2 linked regions of the Vreelandella piezotolerans genome follow. The protein of the gene in region 2 interacts with the protein of the main gene of each other region in a pairwise test. Links are inferred from orthologs where the notes say so. Each region holds a gene or a part of one and is shown on either strand. Other genes may lie near its edges. The genes, in order: ftsB and ftsL.

The links.
Region 1: the proteins of ftsL (region 2) and ftsB interact in binary tests that used the Escherichia coli proteins (3 or more experiments, as listed by UniProt). The link is inferred for Vreelandella piezotolerans from one-to-one orthologs.

What each region holds. Positions count from the first base shown.
Region 1 is NZ_CP048602.1:2,934,066-2,937,358, forward strand. Bases 135-3,109 are described here. They hold ftsB (cell division protein FtsB), read right to left. Parts: upstream 1,813-3,109; coding sequence 1,456-1,812; downstream 135-1,455. Other genes in these bases: truD (tRNA pseudouridine(13) synthase TruD), read right to left, coding at 135-265; ispF (2-C-methyl-D-erythritol 2,4-cyclodiphosphate synthase), read right to left, coding at 258-746; ispD (2-C-methyl-D-erythritol 4-phosphate cytidylyltransferase), read right to left, coding at 746-1,456; GYM47_RS13450 (GNAT family N-acetyltransferase), read right to left, coding at 1,895-3,043. Also shown: more of truD, read right to left, coding at 1-134; GYM47_RS13455 (aldehyde dehydrogenase family protein), read left to right, coding at 3,217-3,293. UniProt on the Escherichia coli protein: Essential cell division protein. May link together the upstream cell division proteins, which are predominantly cytoplasmic, with the downstream cell division proteins, which are predominantly periplasmic.
Region 2 is NZ_CP048602.1:2,310,320-2,313,406, forward strand. Bases 68-2,836 are described here. They hold ftsL (cell division protein FtsL), read right to left. Parts: upstream 1,736-2,836; coding sequence 1,400-1,735; downstream 68-1,399. Other genes in these bases: GYM47_RS10620 (peptidoglycan D,D-transpeptidase FtsI family protein), read right to left, coding at 68-1,403; rsmH (16S rRNA (cytosine(1402)-N(4))-methyltransferase RsmH), read right to left, coding at 1,738-2,691. Outside these bases: more of GYM47_RS10620, read right to left, coding at 1-67. UniProt on the Escherichia coli protein: Essential cell division protein. May link together the upstream cell division proteins, which are predominantly cytoplasmic, with the downstream cell division proteins, which are predominantly periplasmic.

The sequences.
Region 1 (3,293 bases), 620 kb from region 2 along the record:
GCGCAACGGCCACGCGATCCTTCATACCGGAGTAGCCGATATCGCGCGGGGTGACACCGCACAAACGGCCGAGCAGTTTCACCACATCTAACGTGGTTTGGTTACGCTTTTCAAGGCGTAGCCACAGATGCTCGCCGTGTTCCTCCGGGGTAAAGTCGAGCTGTTCATCGACGATGAAGTCTTCCGGCCGAGCGCGATACTGGCCGGGCGCAGGCACGCCGAATGTTGGCGTCAAGCTGCGCTGCCAGGTGGGGAGATCAAGCATTCGATGCCTCTTGCGCGGCCAGCAGCACCACCGCTTCGGCGGCGATCCCCTCCCCCCGCCCGGTAAAGCCAAGACGTTCGGTGGTGGTGGCTTTAACGTTGACCTGCCCCAGCGTCACGCCTATTTCCTCGGCAATCGCGACACGCATGGCCTCGATGTGCGGCGCCATTTTGGGCGCTTGCGCCATGATGGTAGCGTCCAGGTTTACGACGTCGAACCCTTCGTCCCTCACCAGCGCGACCACATGACGAAGTAAGCCGCGACTGTCCGCGCCTTTCCATGCCGGGTCGGTATCGGGAAAGTGGCGGCCAATATCGCCCAGCGCACAGGCGCCGAGCAGCGCATCGCTGATGGCGTGGAGCAGCACATCGCCATCGGAGTGGGCAACGAAGCCCTGTTCGAACGGCAGCTTGACGCCACCGATCATCAAATGATCACCCGGCCCAAAGCGGTGTACATCGAAGCCGTGGCCAATTCGCATTAGAAACTCCTGTTACTTGAGCTGCGCTGGGCTGCCATGATGGCCGTTGCCAACGCTAAATCGTCAGGGTGGGTGACTTTCATATTATCGCGCCGCCCACTAACGAGCTGGGGAGCTTCCCCCAACGCCTCGACGGCCGAGGCTTCATCCGTGACCAGGGTGCCCTGCTGCTGGGCCTTGGTCAGCGCGCGCCTCAGCAGCGCATAGCGAAACCCTTGCGGCGTCAGCGCGTGCCACAGGCCATCACGGGGTTCGGTGGCGTGGCTTAGTTGGTCCCCCTGATCGCGCTTCATGGTATCTGCTACCGGCATGGCCAGCAGGGCACCACTGGGATGAGACTGGGCCGCCCGATACAAGGCGTGCAGATCGGCGCGGGTGATACAAGGTCGCGCGACGTCGTGCACCATGACCAAGTCGCTGTCGTTGGCCGCGATGGCCTCCAGTGCGTTCATCACGCTATCCATCCGTTCTATACCGCCGGGCACCTGCTGCCAGTGAGTGAACGGTACCCAGTCTGGCCGAAACCAGTGATCCTCTGGGTCCAGGCAAAGCACTAAATGCGCCTGAGGGAAGGCATCATGCAGACGTGCAAGGGTGTGCGCCAAGATGGGTTGGCCTTCCAGGGGAAGGTACTGTTTGGGCTTGTCGGCGCCCATTCGTTTCCCCTGCCCGGCCGCAGGCACAACGAGCCAAAGCGGCGAGGTCTGCATCACTCGCTCTCACCGTCGGCTGGAATGACACCGGGCTGAGCGACTAGCCCGGCATGAATGCCGACCAACTCGTTTTCGATGGCCACGCCCGGCACCCAGAAGAACTGCTCGTCGGTGCGCACCATGCCCATGTCGCTGCGGGCGCGTTCCTCGATGGCATCCAACCCGGTTTTCAAATCGGTGACTTCCGCCGCCAGCCGTGCGTTGCGTTCACGCAGCGGATCATTGGCCGCCTCCTGCAGGGCCACCCGCTGCTCCACCTGCTGCAGATCTTGCCAGCCGCCGTTGCCCAGCCAAAGTTGGTACTGTAGCAACCCCAACACGGTCAGTAGCAGGCCCACGAGCCATTTGTGCATCCCAGACATCCTTCGTGAAAACGGAAACGGCGCGCATTATGCCATTAAGGGTAGAGTCCAGCGAGCCGCGACGCGGTAGGCGTTACTTAAACGGTAAAGCATCTTCGGCGGCGCGGCGATAGGCCATGATATGGACACCCTCTTGCTGACAAAACTGCGCCACGCCAGCGGCCAACCCCGGGTGGGCCAAATAGTGCAGCGAACGAACCCGCTGGGGAGCAAACCCCCGTACGAGCTTGTGTTCGCCCTGGGTGCCGGGATCGAATAGCGTCATGCCCTTTGCCAAGCACGCGTCGATGCCCTGGTAGTAGCACGCTTCGAAATGCAGGCAGTCGGCGACGACCTCACTCTCCCAGTAGCGACCGTAGAGCGTCTTGCCTCCCTGGAAGTAGAGCGCTGCGGCGATGGGACGCCCCGCTAGCCGCGCCTGCACCAGCATCAGCGCTTCGGGCATCACGTGACGCAAACGTTCGAAGAAGGCGTGATTGAGGTAGGGCGGGCGTCCGCGTTCGTGGTAAGTAATGGTGTAGCAGCGGTAAAAATGCGCCATGTCGACATCGCGGATCTCCCCGCCTTCCAAACGGTGCAGGGTAATGCCCTGGTCGGCCACTAAACGCCGCTCACGCTTGATCATTTTCCGCCGCTTGGAAGTGAGGCTGGCGAGAAAGCCTTCGAAATCACCGAAACCACGATCTCGCCACTGAAACTGTACGCCTTCCCGAGCGATCAGATCAGGGCACTGGCGCTGCCACGCCTCGACTTCCGGCTCTTCGGCAAACAGCAGGTGCCAACTCGACAGCGCCAGGGTGTCACACTGCTCCCGCCAGCCTATCGCCAACTGGGCTCGAACGGCGTCGGCATCGGCGTCTGGCGCGATCAAGGTACGAGGGCCTGGCACTGGCGTGAAAGGTATCGCACTCAGCGCCTTGGGGTAATAATCGCCGCCGGCGCGCTCCAGCGCGTCGGCCCACCCCCAGTCGAACACGTACTCCCCATAGGAATGGTACTTACGGTACATTGGCAGCGCACCCACCAGCGCCTCGCCCTGCCAGACACACAGATGACAAGGCTCCCAGCCGGTGGCCGTGCTGACGGAGCCGCTGGCCTCCAGCGCGTGTAAAAACCCGTGACGTAAAAAAGGCTGTTCGTCAGACCCGAGCGCATCCCACTGGCTTGCCGCAACGGCCTCGATGGTAGGTAGAATGGAGTAGGAGAGCGGACGAGAAGGCATAACATCTCCCTGGCACACTGGCACAGATGGCGTATGCCTTACTGTACCACTCCGGCCGCTGACGCGTGTGAAGCGCCTAGTTTGTAAACAATTGTCGATCCTGCTCAAACAGCGTTTCAAGGTCGCCTGGCCCTGCGTATCGTCGGCAGTCAGTATACCCCTAAGGAGAGGCCATGAATCGCGATTTAACGGATACGTTACAGGCGCAGCGCGAGGCGGCAGGCCCGGCGCCTTTTCCCACGCTGGGCGT
Region 2 (3,087 bases):
ATATCGAGTAGGTCGTTGGCAACGCTAGGCTCGATGGCAGGAATACCTGGCGGGGGCTCTGACAACCTCAACAACGAAGGAGGTAGACGCTGACCGTCATTGGCTAACGCCGTGTAGGCACTGGCCAATTGGACCGCCGTCACCGAGAGCCCATACCCATAAGAGAGCGCGGCTCGCTCGCTGCGTGACCACTGAATCCGCGCCGGTAACGTTCCCGTAGACTCTCCAGGAAACCCTGTACCTGGGCTTTGACCTAGGCCCAGTTGGTTGTATTTTTCCCAGATGGCCGTATCGCTGAGCTGAAGCGCCAAACGTGACATACCAATATTCGAGGACTTTTCGAGAATACCCGCCAGATCCAATTCGCCATAGTTACGGAAATCGCGAATCGTGAACTGGTCGAGCCGCATCCACCCCGGCGAGGTATCTACGACCGCATCGCGCCCAACGATGCCGCTTTCCAGCACAGCGGCCATAGCAAGCGGCTTCATCACCGATCCCGGTTCAAACACATCGACCAGCGCTTGATTGCGTAAGCCGCGAGGGTCTAACCCGGCGCGATTGTTGGGGTTATAAGAGGGAAAGTTGGCCATCGCCAGTACTTCACCGGTACGGGCATCCATCATCACAAGCACGCCACCGTCTGCTTGGTGCTCGGCAACGGCGGCACGCAGCTCCCGATAGGCCATGTACTGAATACGTTGATCGATCGCCAGGGTTAATTCTCCACCCGGCTGCGCTTCACGAATCACACCCAACTCTCGCACCAAGCGGCCGCGCCGGTCTTTGATGACGCGACGCTGCCCCGGGTGACCCGCTAGGTAGGGCTGATAAGCGAGCTCTAAGCCCTCCTGACCGACGTCGTCTACGTTGGTGACGCCGAGTATTTGGGCCGCCACCTCTCCAGCCGGGTAGTAGCGCTTGTATTCACGCTGGGGATAGACACCCGGCGTGCGCAGATCGAGGATGCGCTGCGCAGCGTCTGGGGTCATCTGTCGGCGCAAATACATGAATTCGCGGCTACTGTAGCGCGCCACTCGGGACTCGAAGTCATCCAGTGACATCCCCAGCGCCTGCGCCAGCATGACACGCTGGATGGCGTCTGTAGGCAACTCTTGAGGGTTCGCCCAAAGCGTCACGACCGGCGTCGAAATCGCCAGCGGCTCCCCGTTACGATCAGTGATCATCCCGCGGTGGGCGGGAATGGTTTCGTGGCGCAGCGTGCGGGCATCACCCTGGCTCTGCAAGAAGGGGCGGTCGATGACCTGAAGCAGCGTAATCCGTCCAATCAGAATCGCCGATGCCAAGCCAATGGCCAATAAGATGAAGAAAAAGCGCCCACCGGCAAGCGGCGGCGCGATGGGATATTGGCGGGACGTCCCTCCCCGACCTTCACGCCTCATGGCCGAATCACCTCGACATCGTTTACGTCAGGAATGCGCATCTCTAGCCGTTCCGTGGCAATTTGTTCAATGCGGGCCGGCGTTGACCAGGCCCCCTCCTCCAGCAATAACTGCCCCCACTCGGTTTGCAACTGATTCTTTTCCTGCTCCAACCGCTGCAACTCGGCAAACTGCGTGCGCGTCATGTGAGTCGTCGTGACCACGGCCAAACCGGTCAGCAAACAGGCCATAAACAGCCCGATCATCGTCATGGGCCACCAACGAAGACGTAGTTTGAATGGCCACTCTGCCCTTAGCGTGGAAGCCCAGAGCCCTAACCGCTCCATACTCATGATTAGCCTCGCTTACGCGCCGCCCGCATGACGGCACTTCGCGCGCGGGGGTTGGCATCGACTTCCTCGTCACTTGGACGACTGCCTTTACCCAGCGCTTCCAGACGGCGGTTCAACTGATCGTCACGGATGGGAACCCCTCGGGGTAGATGGGTATCTCCACGCACGTGATGTCGAATAAAACGCTTCACACGACGGTCTTCCAACGAATGGAAGCTGATCACCACCAAATGACCACCGGGGGCAAGCGCTTCGAGCGCTGCTTCTAAGGCGGCATCGAGCTGGTCGAGTTCCCCATTGAGATAAATGCGCAGCCCTTGGAATGCCTTGGTGGCCGGATGGCGTCCTTTTTCCCACGCAGGGTGCGCGGCTTTCAGCACCTCAGCCAAGTCCACCGTATGCGTAAAGGGCTTCTCTACTCGACGCTTTATCACGGCATTCGCTAGACGTTTGGCGTAGCGCTCTTCCCCGTAGGCTTTGAAGACATGGGCAATATCGGCTTCATTGGCGCGGGCCAAAAACTCGGCGGCGCTCTCCCCTTGGGTAGGGTCCATGCGCATATCCAGCGGACCGTTACGCATGAAGCTAAACCCGCGTTCGGGGTCATCGAGCTGGGGGGATGAGACGCCCACATCTAGCAGAATGCCGGAAAGCTTGCCATAGAGCCCTTGCTCTTTGGCAAACTCCGCCAGCTGGGCGAACTCGCGCTGAGTGATAAGAAACCGAGAATCATCTATGTCAGCGGCCGCTGCGATGGCCTGTGGGTCGCGATCCATGGCCAGCAAGCGACCTTGATGACTCAAACGGGAAAGAATCAACCGGGAGTGACCACCACGACCAAAGGTGCCATCTAGGTAAACGCCTTCTGGATCATGCACCAGGGCATCTACCGCTCCTTCCAATAAAACGCTGGTATGACGAAAACGGGTGACCTGATCAGCGTCAGCAGAAGGCATGGTACTCTCACACAAAATTTGGGAAGGCGCGCTGGGCACGCCTTTCATGGAAATGGGGAGTCGGCCGATAAGCCGGGTTCTGTCGTGGACAGTCATTCCTCTAGGCGCTGCGTCACCGCAGCGCTCAAGCAACCTACCCGGACCCAGCGCGGGCCACGCCGTTGGGTCCCTATTTGGTCTTGCTCCGAGTGGGGTTTACCATGCCACGCACTGTTGCCAGGCGCGCGGTGCGCTCTTACCGCACCCTTTCACCCTTACCGGCCCCTAAGGTTGATGTCAGAGACTTAGGCGGTCTGCTCTCTGCTGCACTTTCCGTCGGCTTACGCCGCCCAGGCGTTACCTGGCACTCTGCCCTATGGAGCCCGGACTTTCCTCCCCCGGCGGCCCTAACGGGCA